4 regions of the Massilia forsythiae genome follow, and region 1 is predicted to be linked to each of the others. Evidence: predicted binding sites of a transcription regulator. Region 1 holds the regulator's gene; each other region holds the start of a gene.
The links. Region 1 encodes sigma-54, which starts transcription at its own class of promoters, with help from an activator protein. Its sites were predicted from a motif close to TGGCANGNAANCTGCTTT; they were not measured.

Region 1 (4,278 bases):
ATCCGCCGCGCGGCAAGCGCTGAAGCGCCCATCACAAGGACCCGTAACCAATGAAAAAACTATTCGCCGTCGTTGCCCTGTCGCTGGCAACGCTCACCGCCTGGGCCGAAAAGGCGGACTCGCTCAAGCAGGCCGTGATCAAGTTCGATACCGGCGACGTCGACGAGGTCAGGCAGACCCGCACGCTGACCGGCAACGTGGTGGTGGAGCGCGGCACGCTGACGCTGAAGTCGGACAAGGCCGTGCTCAAGGAATCGCCCGAGGGCTACATGCTGGTGACGCTGACCGCGGCGCCGGGCAAGGTCGCCAGCTTCCGCCAGAAGCGCGACGGCGGCCCCGACCTGTGGATGGAAGGGCAGGCCCAGCGCATCGAGTACGACGAGCGCACCGAACTGGTCAAGCTGTTCTCGAACGCGGTGGTGCGCCAGCTGGAAAACGGCAAGCTGTCGAGCGAAGTCAACGGCGCCTTCATTTCCTACGACAACCGCACCGAGGTGGCCAACGTGCGCAACGACGCCAGCGGCCAGACCAAGGCGGGGCAGGGCCGCAACACCATCATCATCGCGCCGCGCCGCAATGCGAATGCGGCCGCCGCGCCGGCCGCCGCCGCACCTGCCGTGGCTGCGCCTGCGGCCGAGGGCAGCCGATGATGGACGTCCGCCCCGAAGCCGCCGTGGTCGAATGCAGCGGCGGCAGCACCCTGGTCGTCAAGGGCCTGCAAAAGAGCTACGGCAAGCGCCTGGTGGTGCGCGACGTCTCGCTGCAGGTCGCCTGCGGCGAAGTGGTGGGCTTGCTCGGCCCGAACGGCGCCGGCAAGACCACCTCGTTCTACATGATCGTCGGCCTGGTGCCGTCGGACGCCGGCAGCATCGACATCAACGGCACCGACGTGACGAGCATGCCGATCCACCGGCGCGCATTGCTGGGACTGTCGTACCTGCCGCAGGAAGCCTCGGTGTTCCGCAAGCTGACGGTGGAAGAGAACATCCGCGCCGTGCTGGAGCTGCAGCGCGAGAACGGCAAGCGCCTGGGCAAGGAGCGCATCCGCGAGCGGCTCGACGAACTGCTGGCCGAACTGCAGATCGAGAAGCTGCGCGAGAGCCCGGCGCTGTCGCTGTCGGGCGGCGAGCGGCGGCGCGTGGAGATCGCGCGCGCGCTGGCCACCAATCCGCGCTTCGTGCTGCTGGACGAACCGTTCGCCGGCGTCGACCCGATCGCCGTGATCGAGATCCAGCGCATCGTGCGCTTCCTGAAGGAGCGCGGCATCGGCGTGCTGATCACCGACCACAACGTGCGCGAGACGCTCGGCATCTGCGACCGCGCCTACATCATCAACCAGGGCGCGGTGCTGGCATCCGGGCGTCCCGACGACATCATCGCCGACGAGTCGGTGCGCCGCGTCTATCTCGGCGAACACTTCCGCATGTAGTCATGAAACAGTCGCTGCAACTCAAGACCTCGCAACACCTGGCACTGACCCCGCAGCTGCAGCAGTCGATCCGGCTGCTGCAGCTGTCCACGCTCGAACTGCACCAGGAAATCGAACAGGTGCTGAGCGATAACCCGCTGCTGGAACGCCTGGACGATCCGCTCGACCGCTCGGTGCGCCTGCTGGCCGACGGCGCCATCAACAACAACGCCGGCACGTCGACGACCCCGTCGAACGAGGCGCCCAACGCGGAAGCCAACGGCCAGGAAGGCGGCGCCGCTGCCGAGAACGGCGAAGGCGGCGAAGCCAGTGGCGACGAGGGCGGCGGCGCAGCCGAAGGCGCGGATGCCGACTGGGGAGAGACGGGACGCGCCAGCGGCAATGGCGACGACGAGGACGGCCGCCCGCAGCTGGAAGCCAGTCCGGTCTCGCTGCGCGAGCATTTGATGGAGCAGTTGCGCCTGACCTGCTTCGCCGCGCGCGATTGCGCGCTGGTGGAACTGGTGATCGACGCGCTCGACGACAACGGTTACCTGGAAGAGCCGTTGGACGACATCCACGCGCGCCTGCCGCAAGAGCTGGAAGTCGAGTTCGACGAGCTGCGCACCGCGCTGGCGCTGGTGCAGAGCATGGACCCGCCCGGCGTCGGGGCGCGCAGCGCGGCCGAGTGCCTGGCGCTGCAGATCCGGCGCATGCACGGCGTGCCGCTGGTGACGCGGCGCATGGCCCTGGTCATCGTCGAGCGCTACCTGAGCTGGTTCGCGCAGCGCGAATTCAACAAGCTGAAAAAGGCGCTCGACTGCGACGACGAAGACCTGCGCGAGGCGCAGGCGGTGATCCGCCAGTGCAATCCGCATCCGGGTGCGGCATTCGCAGCGGACGTGTCCGACTACGTGGTGCCGGACGTGATCGTGCGCCGCGCCAAGGACGGCTGGAGCGTGCAATTGAATCCGGAAGTGATGCCGCGCCTGCGCGTGAACAGCGTGTACGCGTCGCTGCTGAAACAGGGCAAGAGCGAGAGCCAATTGAGCGCGCAATTGCAGGAAGCGAAGTGGCTGATCAAGAACATGCGCCAGCGTTTCGACACGATCCTGCGCGTGGCGCAAGCCATCGTCGATCGCCAGCGCAACTTTTTCTCCCATGGCGCGGTTGCCATGCGTCCCCTTGTTTTACGCGAGATAGCTGATACACTAGGCCTACACGAGAGCACAATTTCTCGGGTTACAACTCAAAAATACATGCTGACGCCGCATGGCATGTTCGAGTTGAAGTACTTTTTTGGGAGCCACGTTGCGACCGAGGCGGGCGGTGAAGCGTCCTCGACGGCAATCCGGGCTCTGATCGTGCAACTTACAGGAGCGGAAGACCCCAAGAATCCCTTATCGGATAGCAAGATTGCGGACATGCTGGGGGAGCAGGGCATGGTGATTGCGCGCCGCACGGTCGCCAAGTACCGTGAAGCCTTGAAGATTCCACCCGTCAGCCTCCGCAAATCCTTGTAGCCGGCCTTCGTATCAAGCGCTGTTCGCCGCATTTTCCCCAAAGCCCGGACAGCTGCGTATCTTCAAAGGAGTGTGTATGAATCTCACCATCAGTGGACATCACCTGGATGTAACCCCCGCCATCCGAGAATACGTACAGAACAAGCTCGAGCGCATCACCCGCCATTTCGATCAAGTGATCGACTCCCACGTCATCCTCTGCATCGACAACCTCACCGAGAAAGAAAAACGCCAGAAGGCCGAGATCAACCTGCGTGTCGCGGGCAAGATCGTGCACGTCGCCAGCGCGGCCCACGACCTGTACGCAGCGATCGACATGCTGATGGACCGTCTCGACCGGCAAGTGCAGAAGTACAAGCAGATGCTGCAAAATCACAGTCGCACGGCGCTCAAGCATCTGTCCGATGCGGGCGATGCCGACGACGTTCCCGCCACGGCATAAGCCGGCTGCAGCAACGACAACGAAGGGCGCATCGGCGCCCTTTTTGCTTGATGGACGTCCGCAAAATACCATGAACCAACACGTGCACGCCCGCGTCGTCAACCGCACCGGCATCCTGACGCTGGACCGTCCCAAGGCCCTCAATTCCCTGTCGCTCGACATGGTGCGTGCGCTCACCGCGGCGCTGCTGGCGTGGCGCGCGGACGATGGCGTCGATGCCGTCGTCATCGGCAGCACCAGCGACAAAGCCTTGTGCGCCGGCGGCGACATCCGCTTTTTCCACCAGGCCGGCGGCGCCACGCCCGGCACCGGCAGCGCGCTGCTGGAAGATTTCTTCACCGAAGAATACACGCTGAACCACCTCGTGCATTTTCATGGTAAACCGTATATATCGTTGATGGACGGCGTGGTGATGGGCGGCGGCATGGGCATCGCCCAGGGCGGCCCCGGCTGCGGCCTGCGCATCGTGACCGAGCGCACCAGGATGGCGATGCCGGAGGTGAACATCGGCATGTTCCCGGACGTCGGCGGCAGCCATTTCCTGGCGCATGCGCCGGGCCGGCTCGGCGTCTACCTGGGCGTGAGCGGCGCCACCATCGGCGCCGCCGACGCGCTGTATGCCGGCCTGGCCGACCTGTTCGTGCCCGCCGCCCGGCTGGACGGCTTGCGCGCACTGGTCGGCAGCGTGCCCGGCGCCGCACTGCCCGAAGCGATGCGCGCCTTCGCCGCGCCGTTCGCAGCGCAGGCCGGAGACAGCGAGCTGAGCGCGCAGCGCGCGTCGATCGACCGCCATTTCGGCGCTGCCTCGGTGGCGGACATCGTGGCGTCGCTGGCCGGCGACCCGGACCCGTTCGCCCAGGCCGCCCTGGCCGCGATGCGGCGCCGCTCGCCCTTGATGATGTGCG
Region 2 (4,278 bases), 860 kb from region 1:
CCTGGGCGGGATCGGCCTGAACGTGATCCAGGGCGCGAAGATGGTGGGGGCGGGGCGCATCATCGGCGTCGACCTGAATCCCGGCCGCATCGAGATCGCGCGCCGCTTCGGCATGACCGACTTCGTCAATCCGAACGAGGTCGGCAACCTGGTGGACCACATCGTGCAGATGACCGACGGCGGCGCCGACTATGCGTTCGAATGCATCGGCAACGTCGGCGTCATGCGCCAGGCGCTGGAGTGCTGCCACAAGGGCTGGGGCCAGTCCTTCATCATCGGCGTCGCCGCTGCCGGGCAGGAAATCGCCACCCGGCCATTCCAGCTGGTGACCGGTCGCCAGTGGAAGGGCAGCGCGTTCGGCGGCGCGCGCGGCCGCACCGACGTGCCGACCATCGTCGACTGGTACATGGACGGCAAGATCAATATCGACGACCTGATCACCCACACCCTGCCGCTCGAACGCATCAACGATGGGTTCGCGCTGATGAAGAGCGGGCAATCGATCCGCTCGGTGGTCCTGTATTGAATCACCCAACAAGGAGAAAATCATGAGCGATGCGGTCAAGATTCACCCGTCGGTCGATGCCGGTATCGCGCCGGCACGGCCGGGCTTTGCCGGTGGCACCCTGTCCTGCCATTGCGCCAGCGATCCGGTGACGGTCGAGGTCGGCGCGCAGGTGGCGCACAACCACGTGTGCGGCTGTACCAAATGCTGGAAGCCGGACGGATCGCTGTTTTCGCAGGTAGCGGTGGTCGCACGCGACAAGGTCAAGGTCACGGCCAATGGCGGCAAGCTGAAGGTGGTGGATGCGGGCGCCACCATCCAGCGGCATGCCTGCGAGGTGTGCGGCGTGCATCTGTACGGCCGCATCGAGAACGACCAGCACGCCTTTTACGGACTCGACTTCGTGCACCCCGAGCTGTCGGACCAACCGGGCTGGTCGGCGCCGGAATTTGCCGCCTTCGTGTCCTCGATCATCGAATCGGGCGCCCGGCCCGAACAGATGGGCGCGGTGCGCGCGCGCCTGCAGGAACTCGGATTGCCGCCCTACGACGTGCTGTCGCCGCCGCTGATGGATGCGATCTCGACCCATGTCGCCCGCCAGCGCGGCGTGCTCAAGGATTGATGCCGTACGACGACTGGAGAGCCGAATGAGGCCATGTCATTTGCTGTTGCCCGCCGTGCTGGCGCTGGTATCGCCGTCATGGGCAGCGCCACCGGCGGCGCATGCCGGCGACTACCCCACCAGCGGACGCGTCGAGTACGTGCTGGAGTGCATGCAAAAGCATGACGGCAAATACGAGTATCTCTACAAGTGCTCGTGCGTCATCGACCGTATCGCCAACGCACTGTCCTACGACGATTACGTGGCGATGTCGGTCGCACTGCGCAACCAGGGCTTGCCGGGGGAACGCGGCGGGGTGTTCCGCGACGCGGCCGCGGTCAAGGACATGGCGAGTAGGTACAAGACGATCGAAACCGGCGCCAACAAGGCATGCGCCGTGCCGCAACAACCGTAGCGCTGCGTTCGCGTGACGCTGTACCGCGGGCGATACAGGGCAGGGCGCCGGCTGTCCCGAACCTGCGTACGAGATTATCCGCTTGCCCCGCAATGACGGTTGGCACGCTACATGCTGGAAGACTTGATGGACCCAAATAAAAACCACGAGGAGACTTCACCATGTCATTTCAATCGAGAACCACCTGCTGGGGTACCTGCCTGGCGCTGCTGGCCGGGACGGCGTTCGCGGCCGATTCCGACGTCGCGCAACTGACCAAGGACCCGAAGAACTGGGCGATGCAGGCCGGCGACCTGAACAACCACCGCTACAGCGAACTGAAGCAGATCACCACCAAGAACGCCAAGAACCTCAGCGTGGCCTGGACCTTCTCGACCGGCGTATTGCGCGGGCACGAGGGCGGTCCGCTGGTGATCGGCGACACCATGTACCTGCACAGTCCGTTCCCGAACAAGGTATTCGCCATCGCTCTGGAAGACCAGAGCATCCGCTGGAAGTACGAGCCGAAGCAGGACGCCACCGTGATCCCGGTGATGTGCTGCGACACCGTCAACCGCGGCCTGGCCTATGCCAACGGCAAGATCTTCCTGCAGCAGGCCGACACCACGCTGGTGGCGCTGGATGCCAAGACCGGTAACGAGCTGTGGAAGGTCAAGGTGGGCGACCCCAAGATCGGCGAAACGACCACCAATACCCCGCACATCTTCAAGGACAAGGTGCTGACCGGCATCAGCGGCGGTGAATTCGGCGTGCGCGGACGCATCACGGCGCACGACATCAATACCGGCAAGGTCCTGTGGAAAGCCTACAGCACCGGGCCGGACAATGAATTGCTGGTCGATCCGGCCAAGACCATGACCTGGACCGATGGCAAGATGGCGCCGATCGGTCCCGATTCCTCGCTCAAGACCTGGCAGGGCGACCAGTGGAAGCTGGGCGGCGGCACCACCTGGGGTTGGTACAGCTACGATCCGGCGCTGAACGTGGTGTATTACGGCACCGGTAATCCGAGCACCTGGAACCCGCGCCAGCGTCCGGGTGACAACAAGTGGTCGATGACGATTTTCGCGCGCGATCTCGACACCGGCATGGCGAAATGGGTCTACCAGATGACGCCGCACGACGAGTGGGACTACGACGGCGTGAACGAGATGATCCTGGCCGACATCAAGGTCAAGGGCAAGCCGCACAAGGCGCTGGTGCACTTCGACCGCAACGGCTTCGCCTACACGATGGACCGGGTGAGCGGCGAATTGCTGGTGGCCGAAAAATACGATCCGGTGGTGAACTGGGCCACCCACGTCGACATGAAGAGCGGCCGGCCGCAGGTGGTCGCCAAATACAGTACCGATAAGAACGGGCCGGACGTGAATACCAAAGGCGTGTGCCCGTCGGCGCTGGGCACCAAGGACCAGCAGCCGGCCAGCTATTCGCCGCGCACCGGCCTGTTCTACGTGCCGACCAACCACGTCTGCATGGACTATGAACCGTTCCAGATCGAGTACACGGCCGGCCAGCCCTACGTCGGTTCGACCCTCTCGATGTATGCGGCGCCGAACAGCCATGGCGGCATGGGCAACTTCATCGCCTGGGATGCCGGCACCGGCAAGATGGTGTGGTCAAAGCCGGAACGCTTCTCGGTATGGAGCGGCGCGCTGACCACGGCCGGCGACGTGGTGTTCTACGGCACCCTGGAAGGCTACCTGAAGGCGGTCGACCTCAACGGCAAGGAACTGTGGAAGTTCAAGACGCCGTCCGGCATCATCGGCAACGTCACGACCTGGGAGTACAAGGGCAAGCAATATGTCGGCGTCCTGTCGGGCATCGGCGGCTGGGCCGGCATCGGCCTGGCGGCAGGCCTCACCAAGGGCACCGAAGGGCTGGGCGCGGTCGGCGGCTACAAGGATCTCGCCAAGTACACCGAACTCGGCGGCGTGCTGACCGTGTTCGCGTTGTCCGATCGCTGAGCCCCTGTCGGATGGGCGCCGGCGCCGCCATGCGGCATGCGCGCCCGTGCGGTTTGTGCCCGAGGCCTCGCTTCTCCAAGGAATCGATATGTCCATGATCAAGAAAGCCATGCTGTCCATGGCCGCTGGCAGCATGCTGTTCTTCGTGCCCGTATTCGCACCGGTACTGGCCCAGGCCCAGGCGGCCGATGCGGCGCCGTACCAGGTCAGCGAAGGCAACAAGGTGGATGCCCACACCCTGAGCGGCTGGCGTACCTGGCGTGCCCTGGCTTGCGAGCGCTGCCACGGTCCTGCACAGGAAGGCATGGTAGGGCCGTCGCTCGTCAACAGCCTGAAAGTCCTCAGCAAGGACCAGTTCAAGGAAACCGTGCTGAAAGGGCGGATCGACAAGGGTATGCCCAACTTCGACGGCAGCAAGATGGTGGTCGAGAACATCGACAACCTGTACGCCTACTTGAAGGGGCGCTCGGACGGCGCCATCCAGCCCGGCCGCCTGCAGGAGATCGGCAAATGACGATCCATACATACGCCAACAGGGCGCGCGCTGCGCTCGCCCTCGGCTGCCTGTGTGTCTGCGCGTCGTGGACGCTGGCGCCGCCGGCCGCGGCCCAGGACGGCGGCCAGCCGGCGCCGGATGCGGCCGGGCCCGGCGAGGACAAGGTGCTGCGCGTGTGCCAGGATCCGAACAACCTGCCGTTCTCGAACCGCTCCCAGGCCGGGTTCGAAAACCGCATCGCGGCCCTGTTCGCCCAGCAGCTGGGCTGGAAGCTGGAAACCACCTGGTTTCCGC
Region 3 (4,278 bases), 2.2 Mb from region 1:
GCCGACGGCCGCTGGAAGGCGGTGTGGGCCGAGCCGCCGCAGGGACCGACCGACGGCCACTGGCAGCTGTACGACCTGCGCAGCGACCGCGGCGAGAACCGCGACGTCGCCGCAGGCCACCCGGAGGTCGTGGCGCAGCTGGTGCAGCGCTGGCAGGCTTACATGACGCAGGTCGGCGGCGTTGAGCCGCTGCGCCCGGCAGGGTTCTACTGAGGAGATGGCGGCATGCTGAACGCGTTTTACCGTCCTTCGACGCTGTTGCTCGTGCTGGCCTGCATCGGCGCCGCGGTGTGGAGCCGCGCCGCGCCGGACGGCGGCCCCGCCCGCGCCGCGACGTCCCTGGGCAGCGAGGCGCTTTGCGCTGCCAACGGCGGCCTGCCGCCGGGATGGGGCAGCGACGTCCATGCCGGCATGGTGCGGGTGCCGGGTGGCGACTTCGTATTCGGCAGCACGCGCGGCTATCCGGACGAGCGCCCGGCCGATGGCGAACGGCGCCATGTTTCCGCGTTCTGGATCGACCGCACCGAGGTCACCAACGCCCAGTTCGAGCGCTTCGTGCACGCCACCGGCTACGTCACGCAGGCCGAGCGCGAGGGCGCGGCGGTGGTGTTCCACACGCCCGGGGAAGACAAGCTGGGCCGCCGCCCGTACGCCTGGTGGAACTACGTGCGCGGCGCCGACTGGAAGCGGCGCGACGGCCCCGCCGCCGACGGAAACTTGCCCGCCGCGCCGCCGCCCAACCAGCCGGTCGTCATGGTGACCCAGGCCGACGCCCTCGCCTACGCGCGCTGGCTGGGACGCGACCTGCCCACCGAGGCCGAGTGGGAATACGCCGGCAAGGCCGGGCGCGACGGCGAGGAACTGGACACGGCGCCGGTGGACGGCGCCGGCCGCCCGGCCGCCAACTACTGGCAGGGCCCGTTCCCGCTGGCCGACCTGGCCGCCGACGGCCACGCCGGCCTGGCCCCGGTCGGCTGCTACGCGCCCAACGCCTTCGGCCTGTACGACATGATCGGCAATGCCTGGGAATGGACCAGGGACCCGTACGAAGGCCCGCGCCAGCCGCACATGAACGGGGATACGGCGGCCGTCGCCACGGCGGCATCGGCGCCCAGGCCGGACCGGCCGATGGTGATCAAGGGCGGCTCCTTCCTGTGCTCGCCCGACTATTGCGTGCGCTACCGCGCGGCGGCGCGCGAGTCGCAGGAAGCCGACCTGGGCGCCAGCCACATCGGCTTCCGGACGGTCTTGCGCGCGCCCTAGCAGCGTTGCCGCGGCGGCGGCCGGGTCGTCACCGTATCGGCCGCTCCGCCTTGCGCGCGAACCAGGTGGCCAGCGCCGAACCGGACAGGTTGTGCCACACGCTGAACAATGCGCTCGGCACCGCCGCCAGTGGCGTGAAATGGGCGGCGGCCAGCGCGGCGCCGAGTCCGGAATTCTGCATGCCGGTCTCCAGCGTCACCGCCTTGCGCTTGGCCAGGTCCATGCCGAACAGGCGCGCGAACCCATAGCCGAGCGCGAACCCGAGCAGGTTGTGCAGCACCACCGCGGCCAGGATCAGCAGGCCGTTGCCGAGGATCTTCGGCTGGTTCAAGGCGACGATGATGGCGATGATGAACACGATCGTCAGCGTCGACACCAGCGGCAGCGCCTTGACGCTGGCGGCCGCCTGCCTGCGGAAGACCGTCTTGGCGACGACGCCCAGCACGATCGGGACGATGACCACCTGCACGATGTCCAGGAACAGCGAGCGGGTATCGATCGCCATCCACCTGCCGGCCAGCAGCGACACCAGGGCCGGCGTGGCCAGCGGCGCGACCAATGTCGACACCAGCGCGATCGACACGCCCAGCGCCACGTCGCCCCTGGCCAGGAAGGTCATGACGTTGGAGGCGGTGCCGCTCGGGCAGCAACCCACCAGGATCACGCCGACCGCGATCTCGGGCGGCAGCCGCAACGCCAGCGCCAGCACGTAGGCGATGCCGGGCATGATCAGGTAGTGGCCGACCACGCCGATCAGCACGTCGCGCGGGCGCCGCAACACGGCGCGGAAATCGGCCGCCGACAGGGTCAGGCCCATGCCGAACATGACGACGCCGAGCAGCGGCGCGATCCAGGTTTTATAAGCGACAAACAGCTGCGGGAAGAAAAAGCCGAGACAGGCGAACAGGATCACCCATAGGGAAAACGTCTTTCCGACGACGTTGCTGGCTTTTTCCAATGCGTTCACGCGTGCCCTTTTCGCTGTCGATCGATGCGCCCGTCCGCGCACCCCATGTGGCGGACCGGACGGCATTGTAGCCAATCGACACCACGATGTCCTGCTCGCTCGATATTTCAATCGAAGCATCAATCGGTTAGTTGCATTTAAACAGTTATGGGCAGTGTCCTTGAACCGGTGACGCATCGGTTCACCGCACCCATGGGCCCTATCGAGATATCAAAATTCCCCAAACAAACATGTTGCAAGTAAATAAACACTTCCCTTTAGCATAAACATTGCTTAATATATTTATAAATTATCAAAGTTTCTTGTTTAATTACCATAAGGAAAATAAGTGAAATCGTTCAGCAACCATCTCGTCGCCCTGTCCCTTGCCACGTTGTCCGGCATCGCGGGCGCGGCCCCGGCCTTTACCGTCACCTACGAGGCGCCGGGCGTTACCGACACCACCGCGGCGTTCACCACCAAGGGCGTCGAGCGTTTCACCACCCGCCAGACCGGCCTGAATCAATCGTTTACCACGACCTTCGGCATGACCGGTTCGGGTGCGATCACCGGCACCTACACCAACGTCGATATCGCGAATCAAAACCTGTATGGCGGCGCCGAGGGCAACTATGCGCTGACGTCGACCGGCAGCGCTTCGTCGGCGATCTATTCCCTGTCCCTGTCGAGCGCGGACCCGGTAACATATTTCGGATTCTGGCTGTCGGCCCTGGATGCGGGCAACCAGTTGAAATTCTTCAAAGGCGACGAGCTGGTCTTCAGCTTCAGTCCGGATGCCGTGCTGGCGCTCACCGGCAGCTGCGCGACCGGCACCAGCAATCCCTACTGCGGCAATCCGAAGACCGGGGAAAACACGCCGCAGCCCTACGTCTTCCTGAACTTCTTCGATCAGGATGCGAGCGGCTTCGATCGCGTCGAGTTCTCGGAGACCGTCGCCAATTCGGGCTACGAATCGGACAACCATACCGTCGGCCGTTATGTCACGACCAGCGGCACGGTGCTCAATCCGGTCCCGGAACCCGGCTCGCTGTCGCTGCTGGGCTTGAGCGCGGTCGCCCTGGTTGCCGCTCGCAAGCGCAAGAAGCGCTGACGTTCGGAACGAATGCCCGGTGCCGGTGCACGAGGGCTGGCCGGCGCAAGACCCTAGTCTAGACCAGGCAGAACCCGATGACCAACTGCGGCCAGGAGCGACTGGACGGCCTGGTCGCGGCCGCGCGCTGCCGGCCGGCGTGATGCGGCAACGGCGGCCGGCTGCTGAGAAAGCGGACCGAAAGCGGACCGGATCGGCATAGGGGCGGCCAGATAAACTGACCGGTCCCCTGCCACACCACCCGGCATGCGGGTCCGCACCGGGCGGTTCGAGTAGTTGAGGTTATGAGAGTCGTGGCATGCCAAGACGATCAAAGTAGGCAATCGTGAAAATCCGGTTGAGCAGGTAGCGACTATTGCGTTGCCATCTGCGGCTATTCGCCGCGACTTGACGGGCCACAGCAGCCGGAGCGCCCAGAGCCAGTAATTCACGGTAGATCGTCGTCCCGCGCCGCCAGTGTTTGAGTTGGATAGCCCGCATCCGGTGACGCATCCATTCGTCCAGCTTGCGCCAGACTTTCGGGGTTTGCGTCAATCCGAAATAAGCCTTCCAGCCCAGGACGTAGGGGCGTAGACCTTCAATCACCTGTTCGATACTGCGTCCCCCGGATCGCCGGGTGAGTTCCCGGATTCGCTGCTTGAACTTGCTCAACGCCTGACTGGCGACCTTGCGTTTTACCTCGCCTTTCGGAGCTGCCCGAAAGGCGTAGCCCAGAAATTTGCGGCCAAATGCGCTTGCCACCGCACTTTTCGATTCGTTGATCTTCAAGTGCAGCTTGTCGTAGCGACGCTTGAGCAAAGCCATTACCCGCTCACCCGCTTTCCGACTGCGCACATAAACATTGCAGTCATCGGCATAGCGGGCAAAGCGATGCCCCCTTCGTTCCAGCTCGCGATCCACCTCGTCGAGAAGCACATTGGCCAGCAACGGCGAGAGCGGCCCGCCTTGCGGCGTGCCC
Region 4 (4,278 bases), 1.8 Mb from region 1:
AGGGAGGCCAGCAATTGGCCGGTCTCGTCCTGCGAGCCGACCGCGATCGGCAGGCTCAGGTCGCCGTCGGCGACGCGGTTGGCGACCGCCACCGCTTCGCCCAGCGGCCGGGTAACGGAGCGGGTCAGGACATAGGCGGCGGCCGCCGCCAGCAGCACGGCGAGCGCGGCGGCGCCCGTCAACACAAACGTGGAATTGCGGTACAGCGCCTGCGCATGCCCGGCGCCTTGTTCGATGGCCGTTTCCTGGAATGCCAGCATCTCTTCCAGCGCGGCCAGGTAGGCGCCCTGGGTTTTATATCCCGGTCCGTACAGGGTGACGGTGGCCTCGGCCTTCTGGCCCGCCTGCGCCTGCGCCACCACCGCCGCGGTGAAGCTGCGGTAGGCGGTCATGTTGCCCTTGACCCGATCCAGGATCTCGCGGTCCCGGCCCGTGCCGCTCAGGCGGTCGAGCCTGGCGAGCAGGTCGTCGGCCTTGGCCTGGTTCTTGGCCAGCGTCTGCAGGTTCGACGAGAACGCCTTGTCGTCGCTGACCAGGATCAGGTTGCGCACGACGCGTGCGGTGTCCACGGCCAGGTAGGACAGCTTGGCGGTCAGCGCGGCCTTGGGCTGCAGCCTGGTCGCGACCGTGTCCGTGAGTCCGTTCATTTCCGAGAGGCGCGACAGGCCGACCGCGGTCAGCAGGATCAAGAGCAGGCACAGCAGGCTGAAGCCGAGGCCCAGGCGGGCGCCGATATTGAGTTTGTTCATGGGCGATGATTGTGAAACCAATTAATGATCTGTGGAAACAAATGTTGCATGGAAATTTTTGATGCAACAAGCATTTTCAAAGAATTTCGTGGTTCTTACCACAGCATCGCCCTGGAACTCGACCGGTAGTGCAGCGAGTGCATGCGCGCCCGGCCGGCGAGCGCCCATGCAGCGCGCGAATCAGCGTGCCGGCTGCGCCGGTGGGCCGCTCCGCCAGCAGGCGGTCCGCGAGCATGGCGATCTCGTCGCACAGCGCCAGCGGTTCGAGCCGGGCGGCTGGAATCTGCCCGAGGCCCGCAATCGTCAGCCGTGGCGACGAGCGGACGATCATGGCGGCGACGGACGATTCCAACCGGTCGCGCCGGCGCGATGCCGGCCCAGCGGCGATTCAGGCCGCGGCGGTACCGCGCTGGCGCCGGCGCGCCAGCACCATCAGGCCGCCCAGCGACGCGAACATCCACGCCATGCCCGGCTCCGGCACTTGCTCCGCCGCCAGCTGGTCGGCCGCGAACTGCTGCAGCGCCAGCGCCATGGTGCCGCTGATGCCGAGGTCGCGCGCCACCAGGTCGCCGGCGCCGAACGCGCGCGGGTCGAGGCCGGTGACCGAGCCGTAGATGGTCAGCGCTTCCAGGTAGTAGCCGTACACGCTGGCGTGGTAATTGTCCGGCGCCCACAGGTCGACCTGGCCGGCGCCGATACCGTCGTACGGGTTGGCGTCGGCCACGCCGGCGGCGATGGCGCGGTTCCAGGTCTCGCCGACCGGGATCACGCCGTCGATCAGGTTCGAAGCGGCGTCGGCGGCGTCGTAGCCCTTGCGCACGTCCAGCGCCATCTGGTAGATCGACTGGCCGTACCACGGGCTCGCCGTTTTATAGGTGAGGTCGGCGCGCGACCAGGTCGAGGTCAGCATCACTTCCACGTTCGGGTTTTGCGCATGGAAGGCTTGGGCCAGCAGGTCGGCGTACTTGGTGAGCGTGTCCGGGTTGCCGGGATGGGCGGCGTCCAGCGTGCTGTAGCTCTGCAGCAGCACCTTGTCGAACGGTTTATTGATGACGGCCAGCTTATTGTTGTAGTGGTAGTCGACGCCCACGCCCGGCACCGTTTCCAGGCTGACGTCGTAGTTCAGTCCCGCTTCCACCGTCAGCGCCTTGAACAGCGCCGGCACGCCGCCGATGTTCGAGCCGTTCAGGTCGGTTACCGAGCCCGGCTTGTAGTTCTGCACCAGCGGCGCGGCGCCGGCCGGCTCGCCGTAGGTGAAGCTGTTGCCGACGAACAGGATCGTCGTCGCCGAGGCGGGCAGGGCGCAGGCGCCGAGGGCCAGGGTGGCGAACAGGGCGCCGATGGAACGGCGGATGGTGGAATCGATGTGCATGGTGGTCTCCGGTCTTGGTGTATGCATGGCGGGCGGCTTGCCCGCGTCGTTGGGGCAAGCAAGTCCCGTGCCGCGCCCTCGGCAGCGGGCGCCATGGCCGATCCGGCCGCGCCACCAACCGTGCGCCGCTGCGGCCTGTAAAAATCGTCGACAACCGATCGCGCAAAAAATGCCTGGGATTTGGCAGAATCATGGACAAGAATCCAGTATTTACGTCGTCGATCGAGGATGTTTTATGCTGAACATGGATAGTGCATGAAAACAATTCCTGCGTTGCCAGAGTAACGTGTTGTCGTTATCTCACCATTCCCGCTACAGTATTGACGTTCAGGACCTCATTGGTGGATGCCATGCCCGACGATTTCATGTACCCGAAACCGCCAGGATTGTTGCTCGCAACGGCCCTGAGCCACGCCCGTGACCTGCCGCCGGCGCGCGCCGATCGGCACCGTCGCCGCCGGCGCGATTGATGCCGATGGCGTCGCCACAGCTATTCATCCTGATACTGCTGCCCTTCGTCGGCGCATTGGTCGCCGGCTGCATGCCGGCCGGCTCGCGCACGCGTCCGGCGGCGGTGGCCGGCGTTGCCACGCTGGCGGCGCTGGTGCTGGCCGTCGCCCAGTTCGGGCGTATCCGCAGCGGCGACATCCTCGCTTCGCGCGCCGCCTGGCTGCCGCAGTTCGGCCTCGACATCGTCTGGCGCATGGATGGCCTGGCCTGGCTGTTCACGATCATGGCGCTGGGCATTGGCCTGCTGGTGTTGCTGTATGCGCGCTACTACATGTCGCGCCGCGATCCGGTGGCGCGCTTCTTCGCCTACATGCTCGCCTTCATGGGGTCGATGCTGGGCGTGGTCTTGTCGGGCAATATCATTCAATTGGTCGTGTTCTGGGAACTCACCAGCCTGACCTCCTTTCTCCTGATCGGCTACTGGCAGGAACGCAGCGATGCGCGCCGCGGCGCGCGCATGGCGTTCACGGTGACGACCACCGGCGGCCTGTGCCTGCTGGCGGGCATGCTGCTGGTCGGCCACATCGCCGGCAGCTACGACCTGGATGCGGTGCTGGCGGCCGGGGAGCGCATCCGCGCGCACGCGCTGTACCCGGCGGCGCTGGTGCTGGTGGCGCTGGGCGCGCTGACCAAGAGCGCGCAGTTCCCGTTCCACTTCTGGCTGCCGCACGCGATGGCGGCGCCGACGCCGGTATCCGCCTACCTGCATTCGGCCACCATGGTCAAGGCCGGCGTGTTCCTGCTGATGCGCTTCTGGCCGGTGCTGTCGGGCGCGCCGGAGTGGCACTGGATCGTCGGCGGCGCCGGCGTCTGCACGCTGCTGCTGGCCTCGTTCTTCGCCATCTTCCAGAACGACATGAAGGGCCTGCTGGCGTATTCCACCATCAGCCACCTCGGCCTGATCACGGTGCTGCTGGGGATCGGCACGCCGCTGTCGGTGGTGGCGGCGATCTTCCATACGGTGAACCACGGGATCTTCAAGGCCTCGCTGTTCATGGCGGTGGGCATCGTCGACCACGAGACCGGCACGCGCGATATGCGCCTGCTGCGCGGCCTGCGCCACGCCATGCCGTACACGGCGGCGCTGGCGGTGGTGGCCAGCGCCGCCATGGCCGGGGTGCCGCTGCTGAACGGTTTCCTGTCGAAGGAGATGTTCTTTGCCGAGGCGGCGCTGGTGGGCGGCACCGAGGATTGGTCGATGGCGGTGGCGGCCACGCTGATGGGCATTTTCAGCGTGGCCTATTCGCTGCGCTTCATCAGCGTGTTCTTCGGCGCGCCCGCCACCGGGCGCGATCCGGAAGCATACAAGCCGCCGCACGAGCCGCCGCGCTGGATGCGCTTTCCGATCGAATGCCTGGTGGTGCTGTGCATCCTGGTCGGCATGTTTCCCGAGCGCGCGGTCGGCGCCGTGCTGGCGGTGGCCGCGCACGCGGTGCTGGGGAGCGCGCTGCCGGCCTACGACCTGGGCATCTGGCACGGGTTCAACTTGCCGCTCTTGATGAGCGTCGTGGCGCTGGCCGGCGGCGTGGTCTTGTATGTGCTGCTGCGCCGCCATGCCAACCTGCGCCAGCGCACCGACGTGCCGCTGCTGCACCGCATGCAGGGCGCGCAAGCCTACGAAAACACGATGTCCGCGCTGGGCACCGC

Region 2: the regulator sigma-54 is predicted to act here: its motif matches at 1,622-1,639, upstream of HH212_RS09670 (methanol/ethanol family PQQ-dependent dehydrogenase).
Region 3: the regulator sigma-54 is predicted to act here: its motif matches at 2,489-2,506, upstream of HH212_RS22760 (Npun_F0296 family exosortase-dependent surface protein).
Region 4: the regulator sigma-54 is predicted to act here: its motif matches at 2,177-2,194, upstream of HH212_RS24285 (PEP-CTERM sorting domain-containing protein).

The regions. Positions count from the first base shown of each region.
Region 1 is NZ_CP051685.1:1,374,827-1,379,104, reverse strand. Features, by position in the region: gene lptC (LPS export ABC transporter periplasmic protein LptC) at 1-23, shown strand, start outside; gene lptA (lipopolysaccharide transport periplasmic protein LptA) at 51-650, shown strand; gene lptB (LPS export ABC transporter ATP-binding protein) at 647-1,429, shown strand; gene HH212_RS05890 (RNA polymerase factor sigma-54) at 1,432-2,931, shown strand; gene hpf (ribosome hibernation-promoting factor, HPF/YfiA family) at 3,008-3,373, shown strand; gene HH212_RS05880 (enoyl-CoA hydratase/isomerase family protein) at 3,444-4,278, shown strand, end outside.
Region 2 is NZ_CP051685.1:2,233,444-2,237,721, forward strand. Features, by position in the region: gene HH212_RS09655 (S-(hydroxymethyl)glutathione dehydrogenase/class III alcohol dehydrogenase) at 1-526, shown strand, start outside; gene gfa (S-(hydroxymethyl)glutathione synthase) at 549-1,127, shown strand; gene HH212_RS09665 (hypothetical protein) at 1,153-1,521, shown strand; gene HH212_RS09670 (methanol/ethanol family PQQ-dependent dehydrogenase) at 1,683-3,488, shown strand; gene HH212_RS09675 (c-type cytochrome) at 3,583-4,002, shown strand; gene HH212_RS09680 (quinoprotein dehydrogenase-associated putative ABC transporter substrate-binding protein) at 3,999-4,278, shown strand, end outside.
Region 3 is NZ_CP051685.1:5,429,617-5,433,894, forward strand. Features, by position in the region: gene HH212_RS22745 (arylsulfatase) at 1-213, shown strand, start outside; gene HH212_RS22750 (formylglycine-generating enzyme family protein) at 226-1,263, shown strand; gene HH212_RS22755 (bile acid:sodium symporter family protein) at 1,292-2,230, opposite strand; gene HH212_RS22760 (Npun_F0296 family exosortase-dependent surface protein) at 2,559-3,320, shown strand; gene HH212_RS22765 (reverse transcriptase domain-containing protein) at 3,603-4,278, opposite strand, start outside.
Region 4 is NZ_CP051685.1:5,796,080-5,800,357, reverse strand. Features, by position in the region: gene HH212_RS24295 (methyl-accepting chemotaxis protein) at 1-749, opposite strand, end outside; gene HH212_RS24290 (hypothetical protein) at 826-1,080, opposite strand; gene HH212_RS24285 (PEP-CTERM sorting domain-containing protein) at 1,138-2,121, opposite strand; gene HH212_RS24280 (monovalent cation/H+ antiporter subunit A) at 2,597-4,278, shown strand, end outside.